3 regions of the Clostridium thermobutyricum genome follow, and region 2 is predicted to be linked to each of the others. Evidence: riboswitches for the same ligand, from Rfam matches in the RefSeq annotation. Region 2 holds a riboswitch; each other region holds the start of a gene.

Region 1 (7,785 bases), 2.3 Mb from region 2:
TTCTCCATTTACATATACAGCTTGTCCATCTATTTTTATTTTATCTCCTGGAAGTCCTATAACTCTTTTTATGTAAAGAGAATCTTCTTCTATAAAATTAAAAACTAATATATCTCCATGCTTTATATTATCATAATTATGAATTCTAGTTGCCACTAATCTATCACCAATATTTATAGTAGGCATCATTGATCCACTCGGTATAAAAACCGTAAAAATTAAAAATTTATTTATTAATAGTGAAATTACATAAGCTATAGCAATTAAAAATACCCATTCTCTCAAAACCTTTTTCCACATAAAAAATCACCTAATCCTTTCTATAATCATTTTACCAATTTTATCCATTTTTGTCTATGAAAGGATTAGGTTAATATTTTTTAATATCTATAATATTTCATTTCTTAATATATCAGCATATGTCTCTCTTTTACAAATAACTTTTTCTTTACCGCCTTTAACCATAACAACAGCTGGTTTTGGTATTTTATTATAATTATTAGACATTGAATATCCATATGCTCCTGTTGACATTATTGCTAATAAATCTCCACTTAAAACTGATGGTATTTTTATTCCTTGAAGAAGTATATCTCCTGATTCACAACATTTTCCTGATATTGTTACTGTTTCTCTTGAATCATGAATAACTCTATTTACAACTACACATTCATAATTTGCATGATATAGTGCAGGTCTTATATTATCTGTCATTCCACCATCTACTGAAACATATTTTCTTATATCAGGAATATCTTTTATTGATCCAACTGTATATAATGTTATTCCTGCATTACCAACAATTGATCTCCCAGGTTCTATTACTAATTTAGGCATTTCTAATTCTATTTCTTTACATACATTATCAGCTTTATTTAATATAGCTTGACAATATTCCTTTGTTTCTCTAGGACTATCACCTTTACTATAGTATATTCCAAAACCTCCACCTAAATCTAATTCTTTTATTAAATATCCAGTTTCATCTTTAACTCTTTTTATTAGTTTTAGCATTATTTCTGTTGCATCTTCATATGGCTCAATTTCAAAAATCTGAGAACCAATATGACAATGAAGTCCTAAAAGATTTACATTTTCTAAATTTATAGCTTTCTTTATTGCATTTATTATATTGTCTCCTATAGGTGCAAAACCAAATTTAGAATCTATTTGTCCTGTTTTTATATATTCATGAGTATGAGCTTCTATCCCTGGTGTAATTCTTAAATAAATATTTTGTATTTTTCCTTTTTCTTTTGCTATATGATTTAAATGTTCAATTTCAAAAAAGTTATCTACTACAAAAGTTCCAACTCCTAGTTCAACTCCTAGTTCAATTTCATCTAAAGTTTTATTATTTCCATGAAATAATACTCTTTCTAATGGAAAATTTGCTTTATAAGCTGTATATAATTCTCCTCCTGAAACTACATCAAGATATAAACCTTCTTTTTCTACTATTTTACACATAGCTAAAGTTAAAAATGCTTTTCCAGCATAAGCAACTTTATTACCTTTATCTTCACATTTAAAATTTCTATAATATTCTCTACAATTTTCTTCTAATAATTGCTCATCCATTACATATAAAGGTGTTCCATATTTATCTGCTAGTTTACTTAATTTTATTCCCCCAACACTTAATACATTTTCTTCTACAATCATGCTGCCAAATAATTTCATCTTTTCATTCCTCCACTATTTTAAGTAAAACAAAACGCCACAGAATTTCTGTGACGGGTAATAGCGTGTAATTGATTTATATCTTCGTATAGCTTAAAAGGATAGACTTATCCCTAAAAAAACTAAACTCAGTTGTAGCACTCCACGTTATGTGACAGTTATATGCATATTATACATATACCCAGAAAGCCTTCTTGCGGTCAGCTAACTTCGGCCATTGCACCTTTCTTTATTAATCATAGCTTGCAGCTCCTAATAAATACTCTTTACACTGGCGCCTCTACCCTGTATTTTGTCTTTTTCCATTTTATTCTAACTTTTTTTATAAATATAATATCATATTTAAAAAAAAATACAATATTTTTTATTACTTTTTTCTGAAATAAATTTTTACAATTTATTACTTATATCAAATTCTTAACTATCTTACTTATTTTCTTATCCTTTTGATTATATTTATATAATAATCTCATCTATTTTATAATATTTCAATAGGAATTTTTTGTTACTAATTTGATAAAAAAATAAAACCTTTAAATAAAGGTTTTATTTTAACAGTTTTATTTTTGTCCCTTTCTTTCCCTATATATGTCCATTAATTCACTCATTCTATCTGCCCCTGATGGAGGTGTATATGTTATAGCATTTGCTCCTGCTTCTATTGTCTCTTTTATACTCTCTTCAGTAGGGCCTCCAGTTGCTATTATAGGAAATGTAGGATGTGATTCTCTTATTTTTTTTACAATTTTAATTGTATCCTTTCCTCCAGATACATTTAAAATTGTTGCACCACTTTCTATTCTTTCTTCTATATTTTCTTCTTCTGAACATACTGTTACTATTACTGGTATATCTATAGTTTCCTTTATATTTTTAACAATTTCATTAGATGTAGGTGCATTTACTACAACTCCTATAGCTCCTTTAAATTCAGCATCTAATGCAAGATTAATAACTCTTATCCCTTGAGTTATTCCTCCCCCAACTCCGCAAAAAACCGGAACATCAGCAGCAGTTACTATTGCCTCTGTTATTTTTGGCTGAGGAGTAAAAGGATATACTGCCATAATAGCATCCGCATTTGTATTTTTTATCATTGCAACATCTGTAGAAAATAGTATACTTTTTATCCTCTTTCCAAATATTCTTATCCCAGAACAATTTCTTATTACATCTGGAACCTTTACTATATGACTTCTTAATACTCCCATTACTTCTGGAACATATTTAATACCATTACTCATATTTAATCCTCCCCAAAAACTTCTTACTATTCTTAATTATATATTTTTTTAAAATTTTTGAAAATATTTTCTAGCATTTTTTCTATTTTTTAGTAGAAAAGTTTATATTCATTATAATATAATAAAATTGAGTTTTAAGTTTATTAATTTAGGTATAAATTATAAATTTAATTTTGAGAGGTGAAAATTTTGCTAAAGAAAAAGAACTTTTTTAGACCTTATAAAATTCTTTTGGTTATGTATCTATTTTTTTTAATAGCTGCTTTATTAATTAGTTCTCCTTCTGAAATTTTAAATGGTTTAAAGAAAATTTTACTTGCTCCTGATATTTTAATAACAGATTATATTGCTGTTGGTGGAATATCAAGCGCTCTTTTTAATGCGGGTATTACTAGTATCATAAGTATTTTAATGCTTATACGTTTAGAAATTAAACCAAATGGTTCAACTATAATGGCATTATTTTTAATGACCGGTTTTGCTTTTTTTGGTAAAAATCTTTTGAATATTTGGCCAATCATGTTTGGCGTTTATCTTTTTTCTAAATATCAAAAACAACCACTTCTAAACTATAGTCTTGTTATGTTATTATCTACTGCTTTAGCACCTACTGTTAGTCAACTTAGTTTTACTTATGACAATATTCCACTTGGAATGATTTTAGGTGCCATAATTGGTGTAATAACAGGTTTTATTTTAACTCCAATAGCTAGCCACTGTATTTTAGCTCATTCTGGATACAATCTATATAATATTGGTTTTGCAGGTGGATTAATTGCAACATTACTAATGTCTATCTTACGTTCTTTTGGAATTGACTTTGATTCTAGACTTCTTTGGCATACTGGAAGCAATAAATTCTTGCTCTTTTTTATGATGTTTATTTCAATTTATTTAATAAGTGTTGGAATTTATTTTGGCAAAGATAATATAAAAAAACTTAATAATTTGTCCAATCAGTCTGGTAAACTTGTTTCTGATTTTTATTTATTATATGGAGATACTACATATATAAATATGGGAATACTAGGCTTGTTCTCAACATTATTTTTATTACTTATAGGTGGAGATTTAAATGGACCAACTCTTGGCGGAATCTTTAATATTATTGGATTTGGATGTTTTGGTAAGCATTTAAAAAATATAACTCCCATATTAATAGGAGCTACTTTAGCAGCTCTTATAAATATAAACCCTTTAACAAGCCCAAGTATAATACTTGCTATTTTATTTAGCACATGTTTAGCTCCTATAGCTGGTAAATTTGGATTTTGGGTAGGAATACTTGCAGGATTCTTACATGTTTGTTTAGGAGTTAATGTTGGATATTTACATGGTGGACTAAACCTTTATAATAATGGTTTTGCAGGTGGACTCGTAGCAATGATATTAGTCCCATTAATAACTACATTCAAAAGAGAGGTTAGACAAGATGAATTTTAAAACGGAAAAAAATCTAAAAATCGTAAATGAAATAATGGCATATTGCTATCATTTTAATACTAATAATATTAGTGTTAATATAAAAACTTTAGAAGATATATCTTATATAGAAATAAAAGCTATAATTGAAAATTTTCCTAAAGAAGCTTTTGAAAGTTTAAACAAGGCTTTAAATACTCCTAGACAAAGAGAAGTTGAACAATATTATTGGCAACTTGGTGGTGAATGTGAGTTTGATAGTGAGCTAACTCTTGTAGGAATGATGATAGATGAGGCATTTATTGATTACAATAATAATACTCTTTTTATAAAGTTACAACGTAAATCTATCATTTAATCAGTATAAATACTACTATATTAATTGTAGTTATAAACATAATATTTTAGCCCTAAGAAAATTCTTAGGGCTATTATTTATAAAATCCTATCTTATTAAGACTACAGTATATTTGTTTTTAACTTATATAATATTTATAAAATTATGATTCTATTAATTTATATCATTTTTTAAAATTTCCATTATCTTAGATACTGCTTTTGTTCCTACTAAATCTTCTTTCATTTGAGCTAATGCACAATCTATTTTACACCACTCTACATGTTCAACTTCATCTGATTTAATAATTTCCCCTTCTTTATAAATAGCTATAAAAGTTAACATTAATAAATCTTTATCTTTAACGTAATCAGAACCAATATACGATATATTTTTTACTTTTATTCCAGTCTCCTCTAAAACTTCTCTATATACAGTTTCTTCAGCACTTTCATTTTGTCCTACATAACCTGATATAAGTACTTTAGAATCTTTAAATATATAACTTTGTTTTAATAAAAGTATTTCATCATTTTTTATTACACCAACTACAATACAAGGTCTTGGAGTATCAAAAAACATTTTATCATCTTTTTTACAATAAGGAACTCCACCTTCATCATAACTATATTTTTGTTCCAATTCGTCTCCACATAATGGACAATATTTAAATTTCATTTATTAACATCACTCCTTTCTTTTTTATTTTTAAATATCTATGTTAAATTGATAATTTTACCTCTTTATTTAATGTTATTTCCTTTTCGCTAACAATGCAAGAATAAACAAAAATATCAACTCCATTTTCTTTAGCATATCTTAATGCTTCTCCAAAAGCAGGATCATTTTCATCATTAGATGTAAATTCTTTTATACCTTCCATTTGTATAAGAAATAAAACCCCAGCACCTTTTCCTTCTTCTTTTACTTTAACTAATTCTAAAAGATGTTTTCTTCCTCTATCTGTTGGAGCATCTGGAAAGCTTGCATATCCATTATTCTCTAAAGTAACTCCTTTTACCTCTAAATAATATTCTTCTCCTGTTTCTTTTTCTAATTTAAAATCAAATCTACTTTTCCCAAAAGTTTTTTCTTTTAATATACTATTATATTCTATTAATTTTCCTACCTTTTTATTTATTAAAGCCTCCATAACTACTTTATTTGGAATTTGAGAATCAATATTTATTAATTTATCTCCTTTATAAGCGCAAATTAAATCATATTTAGTTTTTCTTGTTGGATTATCTTCTTTTCTAAGTAATATTTTTGTTCCTGGAATTAATATTTCTTTGCATCTTCCTGTATTAGGTACATGAACAATTTCTTCTTTACCATTTATTTTAACTAAAGCATTAAATCTATTTGGTCTATTTATAAATTCCGCTTCTGTTATTTCCTTAATATATTCCATATTATATCCTCACTTACCACTTATTGTATGTTATCAACATTATCCACATATTTTGTCCACAACTTTGTGCATAATGTTAGTATTTTTCGACATCATATTTAAATTAATTTTATCTTATATTATATTTTTCTACAATATGCACTATATTGTTTGTCGAACAAGCTATCCCCTATTATATTGTGTATACAATCTGTTTTTACAATTTTATCCACTTTGTAAAGTTATCCACAATTTCACGCTTTTTATCCACATTTCTCAACAACCCCTTGAAATAACTAGCTTCAGCTTGTTGATAACTTATACAAGCCATTTTGTTCCAATAGTGTTGCTATATACATAATAATAAGAGTAAAATCATAAGTATATTGGCAAAATTCACTCTATGTAGGAGGAATAAAATATTGAAAAAAAAATTTATAATTTTATCTTTTGACGCAGTTGGTAATAAAGATTTTATTAATCTTATAAAATTACCAAACTTTAAAGAATTGAAAGAAAACAGTAGTTATTCAAATAATGTTGAGTCTGTTTATCCATCATTAACCTATCCTGCACATACTTCAATAGCTACAGGAAAATTACCAGTTAATCATTGGATAATTAATAATATTCTTATACAACCTGAAAGAAAAAATCCAGATTGGTTTTGGTATAAGAAGCAAATAAATGGATCTACAATTTATGATATAGCAAAAGAAAAAGGACTTAAAACTTGTACTTTACTTTGGCCAGTTACAGGAAAATCTAAAAGCATTGATTTAAATATCCCAGAAATTTTTCCAAATAGAAAATGGCAAAATCAAATAATGGTTTCTGCTCTAAATGGAAGTCCATTATTTCAAGCTAAAATAGAAAAGCTCTATAGTCATTTAAGAAAAGGCTATGAACAACCCTATTTAGATAATTTTACTTTTAATACCTTAATGTATGTTTTAAAAAATGATTTAGCTGATTTTATTATGGTTCATTTTACAGATACGGATACTCATAAACATATTTTTGGTACTAAAAGTAATCATATATCTCAATCCTTAAAAAGACATGATAAAAGACTAGGGGAAATAATATCATTTCTAAAGGAAAACAATATATACGACTCATCTACTTTGATTGCATTAGGAGATCATAGTTTCAAGGATGCAGAATATGTTATTAAACTTAATAATCTATTTTTAAAAAATGATCTAATTAAATTGAACTCTAAAAATGTTATTAAAGAATATGATGCTTATCTTAACTTCTGTGATGGTTCTGCTTATGTTTATGTAAAAAATAAATATAAGATCAAAATGGTTTATGATTTAATTTGCAATTTTTCAAAAGAAAATAATAACTGCATCAAAAATATTATTTCTAGTGAAGAAGCTAAAAAACTTGGGGCAAGTGATAAATGTACATTTATGCTTGAAGCTAATGATAATTATTACTTTATAAATGATTATTTAGGAAATACAATAGAAAAAACAAAAGGTAAACATGCTATTGCAAATCATGGATATAACCCAAAAGATGATAATTATAAAACAATATTCTTTTGCAAAGCACCTAATGTAAAAAAGAATTTTGATATAGGACCTATTAGGCTTATAGATGAAGGAGCAACAATATTTAATATGCTTGGAAAAGTTCCAAGTGACATAGATGGAAATATATTAAATAGTATATTTATTTAGAATAAGCCTCCA
Region 2 (7,785 bases):
TCTTCATTTTTAATCGATATTTCAATATCGCCTTGATCTACTTCTTCTTCAAAAAAATCTGAAGAATCAATTTCATTTAACATATCTAAATAAAGATTTTTGAAAAATCCAATCCCTTGGTTATTATTCATATTTGTCTCCCTAAACATACTCCTATAACTAGAATATTAGTTTTCCCTTTATTTTGATACTAAATTTAAATATTTTCTTTAATTTCTACTGGCTTTCCTATCAGCCTAATTAAAACAATTAAAATAACAATAGCAATTGGTAATATTATATACACTGGAACTCCAAAACCTGCTGGTATATATCCAAAGACTACAGTAACTATTGCTACAAAAATTGCATACCACATTTGGGTTCTAACATGCTCTATATGATTACATCCAGCCCCCATAGAAGAAAGAATTGTTGTATCTGATATAGGTGAACAATGATCTCCAAAAATTGCTCCAGTTAAAACTTCACTTGTACATACAATTACATATCCCATATCTGATGAAACTGAATATCCTAAAGGTATTGCAAGTGGCATCAAAATTCCCATAGTTCCATATGCTGTTCCTGTTGCAAATGAAATTATTGCTCCAAGAATAAAAATTATACTTGGAAGAAGAAAAGCTGGAATAGTATCTGATAAAAGTGTTACTAAATATTTAGCTGTTCCTAAATCTTTTATAACAGAGCTTAATGACCAAGCAAGTAAAAGTATTACTCCTGTTATTAAAAGCCCTTTCATTCCATCTATCCAAGCATCAACTGCTTCTGTTACTGTAAAAATTTTCTTCCATACTGCCATTCCTATTGCAACTATTGATGCTAGTATAGCTGATTGAAAAAGAGCTGTTGATGCATCTGCTGCTGAAAAAGCTTGTTGAATTGATGAAAATGAAAATGGTGAATTGTTTAATAATTCAATTAATGCAGTATTTTCTCCTAACATTATTGATGAATATCCACTATAATAAAAACTCGCTAAAGCTGATAATATAAGTGTTCCTATTGGAATTATTGCATTCCATATACTTAATTTAACACCTTCTTTAACCATCATTTCTTCTTCATTTTCTGCTTCTACAACTTCATTTATCCCTTTTCTTGCATTCGATTCTGCTTTTCTCATAGGCCCAAAGTCTCTAAGCATTATTGTTGTTATAACTACAAATGCAAGTATTAATATATTATAAAATCTAAAAGGTATTGTTTCTAAAAATACTCCAAAAGCATCTACACTCATTCCTATTTGAGTAAAAGAATCTTTTATAAGACCCACTTCTAATCCTATCCATGTTGAAATTATTGCAAGACCAGCAATTGGTGCTGCTGTAGCGTCTATAATAAAAGCTAGTCTTTCTCTTGATATTTTAAGTTTATCAGCAACTGGTCTCATTATAGGTCCAACAATTAATGAATTTGCATAATCATCAAAAAATACAAGTAATCCTAAAAACCAAGTTACAAGTTGTGCACTTCTCGGCGTTTTTGCTCTTTTCGCAAGTGCTTCTGCAATAGCTCTTGCTCCCCCCATTTTACCTACAAGACTTATAACACCTCCAATTGCTAAAACTTGAAGTATAATTCCTGCATTCCAAGGATCTGCTAGTGAATTTAAAATCCTTTGTATAAGGTCTAAAAAAGCCTGTACAAATCCTTCAAAAACATTCATTCCACAAATTTGAAGCATAAAACACCCTGCTAATGCTCCTATAAATAATGATATTATTACATTCTTTGTTATAAAGGCTAAAACTATTGCTACTAATGGTGGAACTATTGTCCAAATTCCAAATTTCTCTGCATTTAAAACTCCTGGGTCAACTTCTGCTGCAAATGCTGTTACTGATAAGCTCATTATTAAAATAAAGCTTAATAAAAATACTACTACTTTTCTTACTTTCATTAAAATGTCCCCCTTATTTTTATTACTCAGAGGCTTTATTACAAAAAATGTAAAAAGAACCTTGAGATAACACCCAAGCTTCTACAATATGCAAAATCCTAGAATGATAGCCCAACACAATTTCTTGTGACAGTCTTATGCATATTCTGCATAACCCCAGGATTATAAGATTAAAGCAATTTCTTATATCCTTCGGCGAATCTTCCTTTCCTATAGTTCCAATTTGCTTATAAAAACTATAGTACTCTTAAGATTCGCGCCTCTACCTCTTCGTATATTCAACTTTAATTTAAAGTTAGTATACAGTATATCCTATTCTTTCGCAATAGTTTGTTCATATTTTATTATTAAATTATTTACTCATGAATTTTTCTATTTCTTCAACAGTTTTAATCATATCTTTAGTTAATACTTCTCTTCCTGTTTCTGTTATAAGAATATCATCCTCTATTCTTACTCCAATTCCTTCTTCTGGAATATAAATTCCTGGTTCAACAGTATAAACCATTCCTGGTTCTAATATAGTATTTCTTCTTGGATTATCTATATCATGTGTATCAAGTCCTAAACTATGTCCTATGCTATGGAAGTAATATTTTCTAACTTCACTCTTATCTTTTATAAGACCTAATTTTATACATTCTTCAGCTATCCACTCAGTTGCTTGATTATTTAAATCTATAAAATTTACACCTGGTTTCATAGCTTCAATAACTCTTTCATTTACACTTAAAACAGCTTCATAAACTTCTTTTTGTCTTTCAGTGAATTTACCATTTATAGGGATAGTTCTTGAAATATCTCCATTATAGTAATTCCATTGAGCTCCAAGGTCAAATAACATTAAATCTCCATCTTTTAAAGTATCATTATTAGCTACATAATGAAGAGTTGTTGCATTTATACCTGCTGCTGCTATAGTTTTAAATGCATAATCTGATATTCCTCTACTTCTACATTCAAATTCATAGAAAGCCTCAGTTTCATATTCTTTCATACCTGGCTTTATACTTTTCATTATACATTCTACACCAGCTATTGTTATTTCTATGGCTTTTCTCATTTCTTCTATTTCTTCTGGGCTTTTTACAAGTCTTAATGGTGCAAATAAAGGAAAAGCATTTTTTATATTAACATGAGGATATTTCTTTCTTAATTTTTTAGCATATTCTCCAGCTATTGTTTGAAGACTATCAAAAGAATCTCTTTCTAAATCTAGGTATATAGTAAATTGTTCTTGTTCTCCTAATAATCTATTTAAAAATCCTTTAAGCTCTCCTAAATATCCAACTTCTTTTATTCCGTTTAATGGCTCTACTTCTTCTTGTCTTATAGTTTTTCCAAGCCATCTTTCCATTTCTAAATCTATTTCTTTTATAAACATTTTTTCAGTAACTTCACCATTAATTTTTGAAATAACTAAAATATGTTTTTCCTCTGCTAATCCTGTTAAATAATAAAAGTTTCTGTTTGGTGTAAAACCATACTTTTCATCTGCTGTTTTTTTAGGTGCTTCTCCTGCAAAAAGAATTAGTAAGGAATTATCATCCAATTTTTCTATTAATCTTTTTCTGTTTAATTCAAATACTTCTTTTTTCATTTCTACTCCCTCTTTCTTTTTATTTTTTACACTTTATCTTTTGATATAAAACAATTACTCTACTGCCAGTACTCTTACTTTTATTACTTCATCTATTTCACTTATCTTATACAAGAATTTTTTAACATCGCCTTTTATTTTAGCAACATCTAATGTTATTGTAACATTAGCTGTCATGTTTATAGGTATATCTTGACTAATTGTTAATATATTTAACTTATTTGTTGCAATAAAGTCTAATACTCTTGCTAATGCTCCTGATTTATGTGATAAAAGTAAAACTATAGTTATCTTTTTACTATTAACTCCTTCAGCCATTTGATAAACAGTATCTTTATATTTATAATAAGTACTTCTGCTTATTCCAACTACCTTTACTCCTTCTGAAATGTCTTTTACCTTTCCTGTATGAATAAGCTCTTTAACCTCTAATACTTTATAAAAAACATCAGGTAATACAGCTCCATTTACAATAAAAAATTTTTCTTCTTCCATAAATCATACCCCCTCTTAAAATGCCTTCCATTTACCCTTATTGAATATTTTACCATAAATAAATTATTATTAATATAAAATTAATTTATATTAATATTTTTTTCAATTAATATAAAAAATAAAAGCCTAAATAATTGATAATTTATCAAATTATTTAGACTTTCTTTGAATTATAACAAATTATATGTTTTTACTACTTTTTTATTCAAAATAAATAAAACTATGATTATACTTATTACTAATAATAGGAAATTAACTATAAAAGTTAAAAAAATACTCTTAGTCAAAAGAGCAAATCCCAATAGAATTCCTCCAAATATTACTGAAATTATTATATTTCCTAAGCTTTTAAAATTTCCTTTATAAAGATTCTTTTCAGTTTGCCATATTATTTTAGGTGATATATAATCACATAAAATTCCAATAACCGTTATTAAAAAACAAGTTAGTATTTGAATTATTAAACTTAATATAAAAATTTCTAATCTAACTTTTTCAATTGCAAGCAAACCAATCCCAATTATTAAAATTAGTGAATTTATAGTAAATGCAGAAATTATTTTTGCTAAAAGTTGAGTTTTATAACTTACAGGTATATATTTAGAAACTATAAAATTATTTCCTTCTCTACTTAAGGCAGTACTACCTGCTGACCCACTTGACATTCCAACTCCTATAACTAATGGTGTTCCTCCAATTATTAAATATCCTAAACTCCAATTTAAATCATTAGCCCCATTTGAAAATAATATAATCATATATAATACTGGTATATAAAATAACATGACTACACAATTTAAAAAGAAAGTTGGATTTCTAAAAATAATTTTAATTTCTTTAATAACCAAAGCTTTAAGTACTGATGAACTTTTCACTTTTGCCACTTTTACTTTTTCTTTATTAGAACTAATATCTCCAAACCCTTTTAAGCTTTTTAAATATAATTTTTCTGAAACAAAATATAATAATGCAAATAATATGATTACAATTAATAATACTATTCCCATATTTATATATCCTGTTGAACTTCCTGGATTAGATAAAGCCATTACTTCTAATTTATTATTTATAAATATTGAACTTATTAATTTTAATAAAGACTCTTTTCCTACTATTGCATTAGCTGTTCTTATTCCAATTCTATTTCCTTGAAAAAGTAAATTAATTAATATTATAAATACTATAAGTAAAATTGAAAAAATAACTTTTATAACATCTTTGTGTTTTGAAAGATTTGATATACTCATTAAAATAGTTGAGATTATAAATCCAATAATCATAGGTATTATAGGATTAAAAATATAAGCCAAAGCAACAAATATATAATAAATAGGATTAGAATTTGATACTGTTCCATAAGCTATAAGAGGTAAAACTATAATAAGTGAATATATATATAAATAAATTAAAATTCTTATTAGTTTACTTATAACTATCTCACTAGCTCTAAAAGGAAGTGAAATATAGATTTCATTATCTTCAGCTAAAAAGAAGTTATTTAATACACTAAATAATCCAATTACAAATGTAATCCCACTTCCTAATGCCAATATAAAATATAATAAAAGCTCTTGTTTACCTAACTTTTCTAAAATTCCATAAGCACTTGCAACTGCGCCTGCAACCCCACCTGATAAACAAAGTATAACTATTGCAAAGATTAAACTTCTAACTGGAGTTGGCATTTGGAATTTTCCTTTTGTTCTTTGTCCTTTAAATGAATATCTTAATAAAAGCCTAATATTCCTCATCATCTGTCATCTCCAAGAACATTCTTTCAAGTGAACTATCAGCTTTGAATTCTTCTCTAAGCTCATCTAAAGTTCCAACAAAAATCAATTCACCTTTTTTTATAATACCAACTCTATCACAAACTTTTTCTGCTACTTCTAATACATGAGTTGAAAAAAGAACTGCATTTCCCATATCTGCATGCTCTCTCATCATTCCTTTAAGTATAAAAGCAGATTTAGGGTCTAATCCTGTTAAAGGTTCATCTAAAATCCAAGCTTTTGGATTATGAACTAAAACTCCCATAATAACAACCTTTTGTCTCATTCCATGAGAATAGCTTTTAATAGTATCTCCTAAAGCATTCTCCATTCCAAATTTATTTGAAAGCTCTTTTATTCTAATTTCTCTATCTTTTTTAGATACTCTATAAACATCAGCCATAAAATTTATATATTCCATTCCAGTAAATTTTAAAAACATATCTGGACTATCAGGAACATATCCAAATTGAAGCTTTGCTTCTAAAGGATTTTTACATATATCATAGCCATTAATCTCCACTCGCCCTTCTGTTGGCTCTGTTATACCAGTAATCATCTTTATTGTAGTAGTTTTTCCTGCTCCATTTGGTCCTAATAAACCAAATATCTCTCCATCTTTTATTTCAATATTTAGATTACTTACAGCATTTCCTCTTCCGTAATTTTTACTAACCCCTTCAATTTTTATCATATGTTACACTCCTTTTAATTAAGGTGATATTTCAATATATATTATCATTATTTCCAACTTTATTAAACGGTATCTTTTATCTTTTAACTAATTATTAACAATCAATTAAGTTAACATCAACTTAACTACAGTTATAGCTGCAAAAATAGCTGCCATATCTGCAAAAACAGCACTCCAAAGAGTATGTCTTATTTTTTTTACTCTAACAGCCCCAAAATAAACTGTTATTGTATAAAAGATAGTTTCAGTTGTCCCCATAATTACGGAAGATAAATTTCCAATCAAGGAATCTGGTCCATAACTTCTTATTATGTCAGTAAAGATTCCAATTGCTCCGCTTCCTGAAATGGGTTTTATTAAAACAAGAGGTATAATCTCTTCTGGTAATCCAATTAAAGAAGCAATTGGAGATAAAATTTTATTTAAAAGTTCTAATAAATTTCCACTTTTAAATATTTGCACTGCTATAATCATAGCTAAAAGGCATGGAAATATATTTAAACAAACTTTAAGTCCATCTTTCGCACCTTCAAGAAACCATTCGTAAACTTTTCTTCCTTTTATCATTCCATAAACTAAAATAATAAGAACTATTATAGGAATTATACTTTTTGTAATATATCCAAACATAAAAAGCCTCCCCTAAAAATACCTCTGTAATATTTTGCAGCAAGTTACTCCAACAATAGCTGCTACTGAAGTAGAAATTATGGCTGGGAGTATTATTGCTCCTGCATTTGTTGAACCTTCAGAAGCTCTTATAGAAAGTATTGTTGTTGGAACCAATTGAATACAAGCTGCATTTAAGACCAGAAATAAAGCCATATCATTAGAAGCTGTTCCTTTTTCTTTATTTAGTCTATCCATTTCTTCCATAGCTTTTATTCCAAAAGGAGTAGCCGCATTTGATAATCCAAACATATTTGCAGTTAAGTTCATAACTATTGCTCCAAGTGCTTTTTCATCTTTTGCTGCTTCTTTAAATAAAATTTTTAAAATTGGTCTTAATATTTTTGCTAATATAGCTGTTAATCCACTCTTTTCAGCCACTTTCATTACACCACACCAAAAACACATTATTCCTACAAGCCCAATTACAAATTTAACAGTACTATCACTTCCTACAACAATAGCTTGTGTTACTTTATCTGCATTTCCAGTAAAAAGTGCTACTATTATTCCTAAAAAAATCATTGCAAACCAAATATAATTAATCATAAATCCTCCATTTAAGTAATACTAACAATTAAATATATTCATTGAACTTAACTTTTATTAGTGCTAGTATTAAATATATAAACAATATGTAAATGTATAAAGG
Region 3 (7,785 bases), 1.8 Mb from region 2:
AAGCTTTTTTTTATTCATTAATTCTATTTTTATTTAAATCTACATCTTTTAATTTTATAATTTTTGTTTTATTTTTTATCTTATATCCAATTAGTATTATTAAAAATAGTGGAATTCCTAAATAAGATGAAATGAATCCCATCCATTGGATTCCTCCTGATGTAACATAACTTGCACCTTGCCCAATAATAACTATTGCACAAAGTACAAATGCAATTATTGGTCCAAATGGATATAATTTAGCTCTATAAGGAAGATCTTTTAAATCTCTTCCTTGTGCTATATATGCACCTCTAAATCTATAATGGCATACTGCTATTCCAAGCCATGCTATAAATCCTGCTAAACCTGATGCAGCAACTAACCAAATATAAACTTGATTTTCTGAATATAAACCTGTTAAGAAACATGCTGATGCAACAACTGTTGTAAGTAACACTGCATTAACTGGAACACCTCTTTTATTTGTTTTACCAAATATTTTTGGAGCCATTCCTTCGTGAGCCATTGAATGTAACATTCTACTAGAAGCATACATTCCTGAATTTCCAGCTGATAAAACTGAAGTTAAAATTACTGCATTCATTACGGAAGCTGCCCCTGCAATTCCTGCTCTTTCAAAAACCATAGTAAATGGACTTGTTTCTACACCTGCTTGTTTAGCGGTTAATATGCATCCTATAACAAGAATAGTTCCCATATAAAATATTAATATTCTCCAAAATATTGTGTGAACTGCTTTTGGTATAGTTTTTTCTGGATTTTCTGATTCTCCAGCTGTTATTCCTATAAGCTCTGTTCCTTGGAAAGAAAAACCTGCTATTAGGAATATACTTATTATAGCTTTTCCTCCTCCTACAAATGGTCCTCCATCTGCGAAGAAGTTTTTAAACCCTATGTATTGTCCATTCATGATTCCAAATATAATTAAAGCTCCAACTATTAAAAATATAATAACTGTAACTACTTTTATACTAGCAAACCAAAATTCTGCTTCTCCATAAGCTTTTGCTGACAATAAATTTAATACTACTACTATAGTTAAAAATAAAGAACTCCAAACTATTGCGGGAACATGCGGAAACCAAAATCTCATAACCAACGCTCCTGCGACCATTTCTGTAGCTATAGTGATTGCCCAGTTGTACCAATAATTCCATCCCATTGCAAAACCAAAAGCTGGATCTACAAATTCGGAAGCATATACTCCAAACGAGCCAGATATAGGCATAAAAGTCGCCATTTCTCCAAGGCTAGTTATCAAAAAATAAACCATTACTCCAATTGCACCATAGGCAACTAAAGCTCCACCTGCCCCTGCTGTATGTATACTATCTCCCATTGCTAAGAATATTCCAGTTCCAATGGCTCCACCCATAGCAATCATACTTATGTGTCTCTCTTTAAGACCTCTTTTTAACTCTGTGTTACTTTCCACATACATTCCTCCTTAGTTTCCTACTAAAGCAAAAAAATTAAGCCCTGAGGAAAATATATATCACTCAGGGCACACAAATCCACGTACTTAGTACATCATCTTTTGCCTTAGAATGATAGCACCCCACAACTATGTTGTGACAATTATATACATATTATGTATATAACCAGTATTGTAATTTAAAGCAATCATTACAATACTTCGGCAAAATCCCCTTTTTTTATAACCTAATCTGCTTTTACAATTATAAATACTCTTGAATTTCGCGCCTCTACCTGAACTAATGTTTCTTTTACTTTACTATATTATTATTGTTTCATATTTAATTTTTTTCAATATTAAAATTGTATTTTTTACATTATATTTACATTTCACTTATCACTTTTAAAAAGACTTTTACCAATTTTGGGTCATATTTTTCGTAAGATTGAGATTTTATTTTGATTTCTATGTCTTTTTTAGTAATTTTATTATCAAATTTTAAATAATAATTGTAATCTTCTATTATTCTTATTATTCTAGCTCCTAAAGGTATATCTTCTCCTGCTAATCCTAAAGGATAGCCTTTTCCATTATAATCTTCATGATGAGTAAGGATAATCTTACTTACTTTAGCTATTTCAGGATAAGATTTTACTATTCTATATCCTTTATCTGGATGAGTTTTTAATATTTCAATCTCTTTATCAGTTAATTCATCAATATTCTTTTTAGCTATATTATCAGGAATTGCTATCATTCCAATAGAACATAAATCAGAAGCTAACTGTATATCTTCTATTTCTTTTTTAGTTAGATTCAATTCTTCACAAATTTTTTGTATTAATATATGCTTTCTTTTTCTAACTTCCTCTGATTCACAGCATTTTTCCATCAAAGATTTTTGTATATATTCAAAAAGCCTTTTTTTAGTTTTTTCACTTTTTATCAGCTTTTCTTTATATACCTCATTTTCTGCTTCTTCTATCATTTTATCTAAAGTTTTATTATTTTCTTGTCTATATGAATATCCCATTGATAAGCTTATAGGAATTGGACTACTATCATTATTTCTACATAAATAATTTATTCTTTCTGTAACTTCTTTAGCATCTTCTATATTTGCATTTGGAATTAATATTATAAATTCATCTCCACCCCATCTTATAACATCTCCACGCTTATTTACTACTTCTAAAATTATTCTACTTAAATCTCTTAAATACCTATCTCCCTCTAAATGTCCTAAAGAGTCATTAACTAATTTTAATGCATCACTATCTCCCATAATTAAAATCAATTTACCATTAAAATTTTTATCTATTTCTACAGCTATTTTTTCAAAATAATTTCTATTATATAATCCTGTTGTTTTATCTTTATATGATTCTTCTATTATTTTATTTTGAAACTTTTTATCTTCACTTATATCTTCAGATAAACCAACTACTCCTATAATTTTCCCTTCTGAATCTTTTAAAGGGAATTTTTCTACTTTCATAACTTTATTATTTTCATATTGAATTTCATAAAGTCTTTTATTCTTTTTCTTTAAATTATTACCATCTTTATTTGCTATTTCTAATACCAATTCTTTTTCTAAACAATTTTCTTTATACTTTTCTCCTAAAAGATTTAATTCATCACGACCAACAAATTTTTCAAATGCTTTATTACATCCTGTTAAATTGCCATTTATATCTTTATACGAAATTATATATGGAATTGCGTTAATTACATTTTTCAAATAACAATTTTTTTCACAATCTACTATCCCAACTTTACCAATTATATTTTTATCTCTATCTAATACCTCTATCTTTTTACAATTCAAAATATTTTTCTTATTATATATTCTAATTTCTAAATAATCATTTATTTTAAATTCTTCTTTTTTATATTTTTTTTCTTCTAATAAGTTATAGAATGTTTTCCCCAATATCTTTTCTTTTTCACAATTAAATAACTCTAAAAATTTTAAATTTACAGTACTTATTTTTTTCTCTTTATCTTCAATCCACATTCCAAATGGGAAATTTTCTATTAGTAATTTTATCAATTGCAATTTAATGCCCTCCATATACATATAAATCTTTATATTAATAATACTACTTATAAAAAACCTCTAAAATATTTCCGACTAAATATTTACAAATAAGTCCCTTTATTAATCTCCTATTTAAAAATATAACTTGAATTTTGATAATTTTATAAAAAAAGTAGCTAGTAAAAACTAGCTACTAAATAATATATTATTTTATTTTTGCAATTAAAAATTTAGTTTTTATTCCTTCTTTAGTGAACATAGCTTCATGCTCTGTGATTACATTATATTCAAATCCACTATTATGTAAATCTCTAGTTATATAATCAATTTTAAAGCCTGATTCTTCAAAATATTCTAATGATTCTTCAAAAAGTTCATCATCATCTGTTTTAAACCAAATTTCACCTTCACTATTTAAAAACTCTTTATATTGATTAAGTTGTCTTGGATGAGTAAGTCTTCTTTTTTTATGTTTTTCTTTTGGCCATGGATTACAGAAATTTATATATATTCTATCTACTATATCATTTTTATCTAACATTTCATTTATTAATGCAATTTCTTTTGCCATAAGTCTAACATTATCTATATCTTTTATATCTTTTTCTTCAAATGCTTTTTCTATATTTCTTTTAGCTAATACTAAAACTTCATCTTTTATATCTATAGCAATATAATTTATATTAGTATTTGAAGATGCATGAGTAGCTACAAAAGTACCTTTTCCGCATCCTAGTTCTAAGTATATTGGATTATTTGAATTTTTAAAGTCATTTTTCCAAGTTCCCTTTTTTGAATTTGGATCTACAACAAAAAAATGGCATGCTTCAAGCTCAGGTCTAGCCCACGGTTTTTTTCTTAATCTCATATAGTTCACTCCATATTTTTAAATTTCATTACCCATTATACATTTTTACTTATATTATAACAAGCTTATCTCTTTTTCTTATTCCAATACTCAAATAAATTAAGTTTTAAATCTTTAAATTGCTTTCCATATTTTAAAGATTTTACATTTGGGAAGGCTCTAAGCAATCTTTTTTGTACAGCTGAATTTTCCTTTAACTCTTTTAGTATACTAGAAAATTCTTCAAATTTAGTTTTAACTTCATTTAAATCTGCCCTATCTTTCATCTTATTAAAATTTATTTTTAAATCACTAGAATTAAACTTCTCTATTGTAACTTCTAATAATTTAAATTCTTCTTTTATGGCACACATTCTTTCCATTACATTCTTCATATTTATTAAAGAAAGTATAGTTACTACAAAATCAACTAAAAATGCTATTAAGCATATTACACTTATAACTAATCCATATTCTTTGTTTATTCCATTTACAAGTACGGCTACAATTGGTTGTATAAATTTCACCAATATTACAGATCCAATTCCAAATAAAGTTGAATTTAGTAAACATATTCTTCCTTTATAATTAAATTTATAATTAGAATAATCCCACCATTTTAAATTAAATAGCTTTTCTAATACTACAGCTGTAATATATTCAACTATAGTAGTTATAATAACAGCTATTATAAAAAGTAAGAAAATATTATCTTTAAATCTACTTAAAAGAAATATAACACTTAATGAACCAACTCCATAAACAGGACAAACTGGTCCATTCAGAAATCCTCTATTTACCCATACTCTATCTATAGCAGCACAATAAATACATTCGCATATCCAACCTATAATACTATAAATTGAAAAATATAAAATAAGTACCTCCAAAATATCACCTCATTTAATTTATACCAATTATATTATACTATTTTTAACTTTTTTAGCAATATAATTATAAATTTATTAAAATAAGAAGAGAATGTTTTATACATTCTCTTCTAATATACATAACCCTAAAGCTCCTGGCCCAGTATGAATACCCATTGCAGCTCCAATTTGCTCTAATGATATATCTATTATATTTTCATGTCCTTTTACATTTTCAAAAAATTCTTTTGCTTCTTCATCAGCAGCTCCACTCAAAACCCAAACTCTACATTTACTTTTTTCTAAATATTCAAATAAAATGTTTTTCATCTTTGAAATGGCTTTTTTTCTTCCTCTAGTTTTTGTGTATGTATATAATTCACCGTCATCATCTGAAGATACAATAGGCTTTATGTGTAATATTTCACCTATAGTTCCAGATATTTTACCTATTCTTCCTCCACGTTTTAAATATTCTAATGTGTTAAATGTTATAAATCCGTGAGTTCTATTTCTTATACTTTCAAAAGCTTGTACAATTTCTTCTGCTGTTTTTCCTTGTTTAACTAATTTAGCAACTTCTAAAACAATTGCTCCTTGTGGATATCCTAATGTTTTAGTATCTAAAAAGTGAAAGTTAATTCCACTCTTTTCTTCAGCAATTAATCTTATACTATTAAGTGTTCCAGATAATTTATTTGATACACACACTATTATTAAATCTGTATAACCTTCATCAATAAACTTGTCCAAAATTTTATCAGTAGTTTTTAAATCAGGCAATGATGTTGTTGGTATTTCTGTTGATAAACTTTCATACATTTCCTCTGATGTTATTGTTATTTTATCTAAAAATTCTCTTTCCTTATATATAATTCTTATTGGTAACATTTCTATATTATTTTCTTTTAAAGTTTCTAATGTTAAGTCGCAACTGCTATCTGTTAATACCCCTATCTTTTTCATTCCTAACTCCTCCCACTTATTGCTTAATCAAATTATAACATTTTATTCATTATTTAGCAACGTTTTTATAACATTTTTAACTTTATTTTTAATTTGATTTAATCATTTAAGAAAATAATTTCTATATAGTCTCTAATTTTTATAAAATTATCTAAAAAAAAAAATTATTTTATTACTTATTCTCTTGTAATTTAAATATTTTTTTATTAACTAATCTTTATTTTATAAAAAAAAGCCTTTCAAAATATTTATTTTGAAAGGCTTTTTAATTACCAAGCTAATATTTCTATTCCTGTATCTGTTACTAATACTGTATGCTCCCATTGTGCTGATAAAGAACCATCTTCAGTTAATGCAGTCCAATCATTATCAGCATCTACAAAAACTTCAAATCCACCTTCATTTATCATTGGTTCTACTGTAAATATCATACCGGGAACTAATACCATTCCTTCTCCTGCTTTCCCTACGTGTGCTACAAAAGGATCTTCATGGAATTTCAGCCCTACTCCATGTCCTCCAAAATCTCTAACAACGCTATATCCATTTTCACGAGCATGTTTTTCTACAGCTTCACCAATATCTCCAAGGAATCCCCAAGGTTTAATAGCTTCCACACCTTTTTTAAGACATTCTCTTGCTACTCTTACTAACTTCTCAGCTTCTTCTGATGTTTTTCCTATTATATACATTCTTGAAGCATCTGAAAAATATCCATCTTTTATAGTAGATACATCTACGTTTATTATATCTCCTTCTTTAAGGATTATATTTTTATCAGGTATTCCATGACATACTTCATCATTTATTGATGTACAAACACTTTTAGGAAATCCTTGATAATTAAGAGGTGCTGGAATTGCTCCATGTTCTACTGTATAATCATAAACTAATTTATCTATATCTTCAGTTGACATGCCTTCACAAATCTTTTCTCCAACTAAATCTAGAACTCCATTATTTATTTCTGCACTCTTTCTTATCATTTCTATTTGCTTAGCATTTTTTATTAAATTTCTATTTGGCATTAGGCATCCATTTTTTTTCATGAATTCATACTTTTCATCAAATTCCATATGACATTTTTTATATTTTTTTCCGCTTCCACACCAACATTCATCATTTCTATTTATTTTCATATCCATGCCTCTTTTCTATAGTAATTATATATCTATATTATATTCTAAACTTTTCTTTTTTCAAATAATAAAAATGAGGGAAGTGATTCTTCCCCCAATTACTTCTAACTATTAAAAATCTGTCATTCTAGATTGATTAAAAACTTTATTTTTATCAATTTCTAATTCTTCACAAGCTTGCTCTAAACTACATCCATTTTCATCCATATATTTTGCTACGTAACTATCAAGACTTGGTATGTTGTTATAATCCATAATTCTATCCCCCTTAAAATTTTAATTTTTATTTGAGCAAATTCTCAAAATTATTTTCCCTGTAAACATTTAATATACTTTTATTATACGATACTTTTTCCAAATTATCACTATTTTTTTATTTTTTCTCAGTTGTAAAATTATAAGAGTATATTATATACAACATACTCTTATAATTAATTAAAATTTATTTTTAAATTTGTTATACCAAGATTCAATAGATGCTCGCTCTCCAATTTTTATTC

Evidence for each region. Region 2 has a riboswitch for lysine ahead of HMPREF1092_RS12490 (Na+/H+ antiporter NhaC family protein). Riboswitches for the same ligand answer to the same signal wherever they lie in the genome.
Region 1: it holds a riboswitch for lysine, as region 2 does, so the genes downstream of both, lysA (diaminopimelate decarboxylase) here and HMPREF1092_RS12490 (Na+/H+ antiporter NhaC family protein) in region 2, are expected to answer to the same signal.
Region 3: it holds a riboswitch for lysine, as region 2 does, so the genes downstream of both, HMPREF1092_RS03920 (amino acid permease) here and HMPREF1092_RS12490 (Na+/H+ antiporter NhaC family protein) in region 2, are expected to answer to the same signal.

The regions. Positions count from the first base shown of each region.
Region 1 is NZ_KB850956.1:320,134-327,918, reverse strand. It holds gene lepB (signal peptidase I) at 1-300, opposite strand, end outside; gene lysA (diaminopimelate decarboxylase) at 388-1,683, opposite strand; lysine riboswitch at 1,811-1,974, opposite strand; gene HMPREF1092_RS01440 (beta/alpha barrel domain-containing protein) at 2,244-2,927, opposite strand; gene HMPREF1092_RS01435 (DUF1576 domain-containing protein) at 3,165-4,370, shown strand; gene HMPREF1092_RS01430 (hypothetical protein) at 4,360-4,707, shown strand; gene HMPREF1092_RS01425 (NAD(+) diphosphatase) at 4,861-5,364, opposite strand; gene sfsA (DNA/RNA nuclease SfsA) at 5,408-6,100, opposite strand; gene HMPREF1092_RS01415 (alkaline phosphatase family protein) at 6,502-7,773, shown strand.
Region 2 is NZ_KB850956.1:2,659,970-2,667,754, forward strand. It holds gene HMPREF1092_RS12485 (Hsp20/alpha crystallin family protein) at 1-131, opposite strand, end outside; gene HMPREF1092_RS12490 (Na+/H+ antiporter NhaC family protein) at 197-1,903, opposite strand; lysine riboswitch at 2,003-2,176, opposite strand; gene HMPREF1092_RS12495 (aminopeptidase P family protein) at 2,256-3,503, opposite strand; gene HMPREF1092_RS12500 (ACT domain-containing protein) at 3,558-3,998, opposite strand; gene HMPREF1092_RS12505 (putative ABC transporter permease subunit) at 4,169-5,752, opposite strand; gene HMPREF1092_RS12510 (ABC transporter ATP-binding protein) at 5,736-6,464, opposite strand; gene HMPREF1092_RS12515 (spore maturation protein) at 6,570-7,094, opposite strand; gene HMPREF1092_RS12520 (nucleoside recognition domain-containing protein) at 7,107-7,682, opposite strand.
Region 3 is NZ_KB850956.1:874,937-882,721, reverse strand. It holds gene HMPREF1092_RS03920 (amino acid permease) at 11-1,444, opposite strand; lysine riboswitch at 1,547-1,720, opposite strand; gene HMPREF1092_RS03915 (diguanylate cyclase domain-containing protein) at 1,803-3,482, opposite strand; gene trmB (tRNA (guanosine(46)-N7)-methyltransferase TrmB) at 3,670-4,332, opposite strand; gene HMPREF1092_RS03905 (putative ABC transporter permease) at 4,398-5,201, opposite strand; gene HMPREF1092_RS03900 (DegV family protein) at 5,298-6,146, opposite strand; gene HMPREF1092_RS03895 (methionyl aminopeptidase) at 6,416-7,285, opposite strand; gene HMPREF1092_RS17095 (hypothetical protein) at 7,397-7,540, opposite strand; gene HMPREF1092_RS03890 (hypothetical protein) at 7,721-7,785, opposite strand, start outside.